2 regions of the Roseivirga misakiensis genome follow, and region 2 is predicted to be linked to the other one. Evidence: riboswitches for the same ligand, from Rfam matches in the RefSeq annotation. Region 2 holds a riboswitch; the other holds the start of a gene.

Region 1 (2,206 bases), on a different contig from region 2:
TACGCTCACCAACATTCACGAAATTTGACTCTGGTGTTACAATGAGTGGCTCAAGACCTGAAAGCTGAAGTGATACTCGATTAGTCATTTGATTCGGCTTTAGTCAAGAATTCTAATTGTGTCGAACGAGGAGTAACGCTTTTTGCTCTCTCTGCAATTAATTTGATATGATCTGGTGTAGTGCCACAACAACCACCTACAATATTCAAAAAGCCTTCTTCTAAGAAATCACCAACAAGAGAGGCCATTTGCTCTGGCGTTTGATCATATTCCCCAAACTCGTTCGGTAATCCAGCATTCGGATGAGCGCTAGTATTGAAAGGTGACTTTTTGGAAAGAATCTCAACGTAAGGTCTCAGTTGCTCCGCACCAAGCGCACAATTCAATCCAATAGATAGTAATGGCACGTGTGATAATGAGATTAAAAATGCTTCTGTCGTCTGCCCAGATAGCGTTCTCCCACTAGCATCGGTTATGGTACCTGAAACCATAATTGGCCATTGTCTACCTTTTTTATCGAATACATTTTCAATGGCAAACAGTGCTGCTTTGGCATTAAGGGTATCAAAAACCGTTTCAACTAAAAGAATATCTACACCACCATCAATTAAAGCGGTGACTTGTTCCTCATAAGCTTCTACGAGTGCATCATAGGTAACCGCTCGAAACCCTGGATCATTTACGTCTGGGGAAAGCGAAGCAGTCCTATTCGTTGGGCCCATTGAACCCGCCACAAATCGGGGTTTATTTGGTTCTTTTAAAGTGATTTCTTCCGCGACTTCTTTGGCAATTTTCGCCGAGTAATAATTGATGTCGTAAACGGCATCTTCGAGGTTGTAATCGGCTTGAGCAATTGTAGTTCCGCTAAATGTATTGGTTTCAACTATATCTGCTCCTGCTAGAAAATATTGCTTATGGATGTCTTTGATTATATCAGGGCGAGTAATTGAAAGTAAATCATTGTTACCCTTCAAAGGACTATCATGATCTTTAAATCGATCCCCTCTAAAATCCTCTTCTTCTAAATCATGCCGCTGGATCATGGTACCCATAGCCCCATCAAGCACTAAAATTCTTTCTTTTAGAATCTCTTTTATGCGTTTCGCCATTTTTTGTCTTTATGGCTTATCTCGAAAGTGGGAGAGTGAATTTATCGTCATCTTTTCCTCGATAGCTCGAGGCTAGGAATTAGCACCGGATATTACTCAGGTTGCTAAGACATCATAGGGCCTAGTCCCTCCGTCTTTCTCGATAAGCAAGGCAAATAAAAGCATAAAATGATTATCGAAGAACCGAAATCGAAATTATTTCAAATTGATTACCAGTTTAATATTTAAATTCATGGTAAGCAGAAATTCGTTATCGTCTTCACGATATAAAACACCGTAAGATCGGGCAAAATCTTCCGGCTTTCTGGCATCAGATGCCAAAGAACGGTGCATCATGCCAATGCCCCAATTAACTTCTAGGTCTACTGGTCGAATCAGTTCAATTAAAAACCCAATGTTTAGCCTAACGCCAATGTCTTGATGTCTTATGCCATAGGTAGCTCTTTGAAAGTACTCACAATTATCACCACAATCGAACTTGAATGTTCTCGTCCGATCGAACTCAATCTGGTTATAAAAAAGCTCAACCCCTAAGTAGGGACGGACATCTGGCCCAACTTGTCCTGAACCACTCAGAAACCTGAAAAATGAGTCTTTTCCATCTGTGTCTATTTTATAGCTCTTGAGCATTATGGAACTTTTGAAACCAGACTTTCCAGCAAAATAAGTCGCGTCATCTTCAAAAACATTTTGATCTCTAATCAGACCAAAAGTATAATCTACCGACAAACCTTCGCTTAAACGATGTTCGAGCCCCATGGTGTAGGCCGGAAACCTCCATATTAATTGAGATGGTATGAGCTTGAGCGAGAGAGCCGGTCCTTGTTTTTTAACAGAATCAACTTCTGTATAATAACTCTCTTGAGATAAGGCCGATACCCCGATTAACAAAGCAATAAGTGTAAGCAATTGTCGACGCATATCAATCGGTAATAAAGCTTCCTAAAACTCCTGTTAATGCTGTATCGCTGTAAGAGACATTGTAAATCCCGTTAGTCGTTCTAACAATCAAGTAGCCAGTGTTAGCAATAATATCTAATGGAACAGCTCCGTCAATTGTCAAAAAATCCATTTCGATCAGTTCTCCTTCGGCATTG
Region 2 (2,206 bases):
GTATCACAACACCAACAGATCAGAAGAAAGACGCTCCTGATGGTCTGTGGTTCAAAACACCGTCTGGTACAATTGTTCATACGCGTGAGCTAAAAAACAACGCTTATGTCAGTCCAGAAGATGGTTTTCACGTTCGAATTGGCTCTAAAGAATATTTCGAAATCCTTTTCGATCAGAACTCTTTCACTGAATTGGATGAAAACCTGAGTTCTGGTGACCCGCTAAAATTTGTCGATAGCAAGCCCTACCCAAAAAGAATCAAAGCTGGGCAGGAGAAATCTAGCTTAACTGACGCTGTCCGCTCTGCTTATGGCAAAATGAATGGCGAAGATTTGGTAGTCTCTTGTATGGATTTTGCCTTTATCGGTGGTTCAATGGGATCTGTCGTCGGAGAAAAAATTGCCCGCGCCATCGATCATGCCATCAAAACTAAGACACCATTCTTGATGATTTCTAAATCAGGTGGCGCTAGAATGATGGAAGCTGGTTACTCTTTAATGCAGATGGCTAAAACCTCGGCTAAACTTGCTCTACTAGGAGAACAAGGCATTCCTTATATTTCATTACTTACCGACCCGACCACAGGTGGAGTGACCGCTTCTTATGCAATGCTTGGTGACTTTAACATTGCGGAACCTGGTGCATTGATCGGATTTGCTGGTCCTAGAATTATCAGAGATACGGTCGGAAAGGATCTTCCTAAAGGATTTCAAAGCTCTGAATTCGTGCTAGACCATGGATTCTTAGACTTTATCGTAGACAGAAGAGATTTAAAGAATAAACTGACTACACTACTTCGAATGTTGAAGTAGATTTAAATTTTTCAACTTCTTTTTTTGAATCATCAATAAGTGCTGCTAGGTTTGCAGTGCAAGTCATTCAATTCTGCCCAATCAGGGCTTCGAAATGAATCGATTTATACAGAAGCGTGGAGAGACAGGCTCTTTGAAGCGCTAGCAACCACCTCTAATATTAGAGAAAGGTGCTAAATCCTGATCCCAAAGGATGTCGAGTGACATTCGGGAGAATATAAATTGGTATTTATGCAACATCTAATTTCAGGCGAGCAATCGCACCTCTTTAAAAGTCTTCATCTAATAAAAAGCGCTGTCGAATGCATTATTTGTATTCCGGCTTCAATTATTGGATCAATTCTCTGATTACACTTTTTCTCTTTCCTACTTAAAGTAAATTGACAATGTCTACAGCTATAAAGACGGGGTCGGTTGAATCACAATCCATCGATAACCCCTCGCTAAAATACTTCAAAGTCCCAAGTGACTTTACGCTCGAAAGTGGCACGCAGCTACAAGAGGCAATTATTGCCTACCATACTTTCGGACGGTTGAATGCTAAAAAAGACAACGTGGTTTGGGTTTGCCATGCACTCACTGCAAACGCAAACCCAATGCAATGGTGGCCAGGATTAATTGGATCTACTAACCTCATCAATCCAGATGAACATTTTATTGTTTGTGCCAACGTACTTGGATCGTGCTATGGAAGCACAGGCCCCAAAAACTTTAACCCTGAAACTGGCGAGCGATATTTGAGGTCATTTCCTACGCTCACCATTAAAGATATGGTTAAGGCGCATGGGCTTTTAATGAATCATCTTGGCATCGATGAGATTTTCCTTGGCATTGGAGGGTCTATGGGTGGCCAACAGGTGATTGAATGGGCTGTAGAATCACCTGACGTTTTCAAACATATCGCTCTGATTGCCTCGTCGGCAAAAAGTTCGCCATGGGGTGTAGCGATTAGATCAGCCCAGCGCATGGCAATTGAAGCCGATCCTTCCTTTTTCTCGAGTTCTCCAAAAGGTGGATGGAAAGGCTTGGAGGCTGCTCGCGCAATGGCGATGACATCTTATAGAACTGATACGGCCTTTAACAAAACGCAGGCTCAGCAGGCAACTTTTGATGAGATCAGTGAGGCAGAAAGCTATCAGCGATACCAAGGAGAGAAACTTAGAAACAGGTTTGATGCAAGAACCTATTATACATTAAGTCAAGCCATGGACTTTCATGATATCAGTAAAAAGTATAAGTCCATAGCAGAAGCCTTAAGTCGGGTGCAAGCTAAAGCGCTCATTATCGGAATAGAAGAAGACTTACTCTTTTCGAAAGCAGAGCAATCTGTTTTAGCAGATGGCATAAACCAATCAGAATTACACTTTATAAACTCAGCATATGGACATGATGGC

What was found. Region 2 has a riboswitch for S-adenosylmethionine ahead of metX (homoserine O-acetyltransferase MetX). Riboswitches for the same ligand answer to the same signal wherever they lie in the genome.
Region 1: it holds a riboswitch for S-adenosylmethionine, as region 2 does, so the genes downstream of both, BFP71_RS19525 (homocysteine S-methyltransferase family protein) here and metX (homoserine O-acetyltransferase MetX) in region 2, are expected to answer to the same signal.

Annotation. Positions count from the first base shown of each region.
Region 1 is NZ_MDGQ01000005.1:1,850,571-1,852,776, forward strand. Features, by position in the region: gene metH (methionine synthase) at 1-88, opposite strand, end outside; gene BFP71_RS19525 (homocysteine S-methyltransferase family protein) at 81-1,109, opposite strand; SAM riboswitch class I at 1,154-1,258, opposite strand; gene BFP71_RS15565 (hypothetical protein) at 1,305-2,030, opposite strand; gene BFP71_RS15570 (hypothetical protein) at 2,032-2,206, opposite strand, start outside.
Region 2 is NZ_MDGQ01000004.1:332,956-335,161, forward strand. Features, by position in the region: gene accD (acetyl-CoA carboxylase, carboxyltransferase subunit beta) at 1-812, shown strand, start outside; SAM riboswitch class I at 914-1,036, shown strand; gene metX (homoserine O-acetyltransferase MetX) at 1,199-2,206, shown strand, end outside.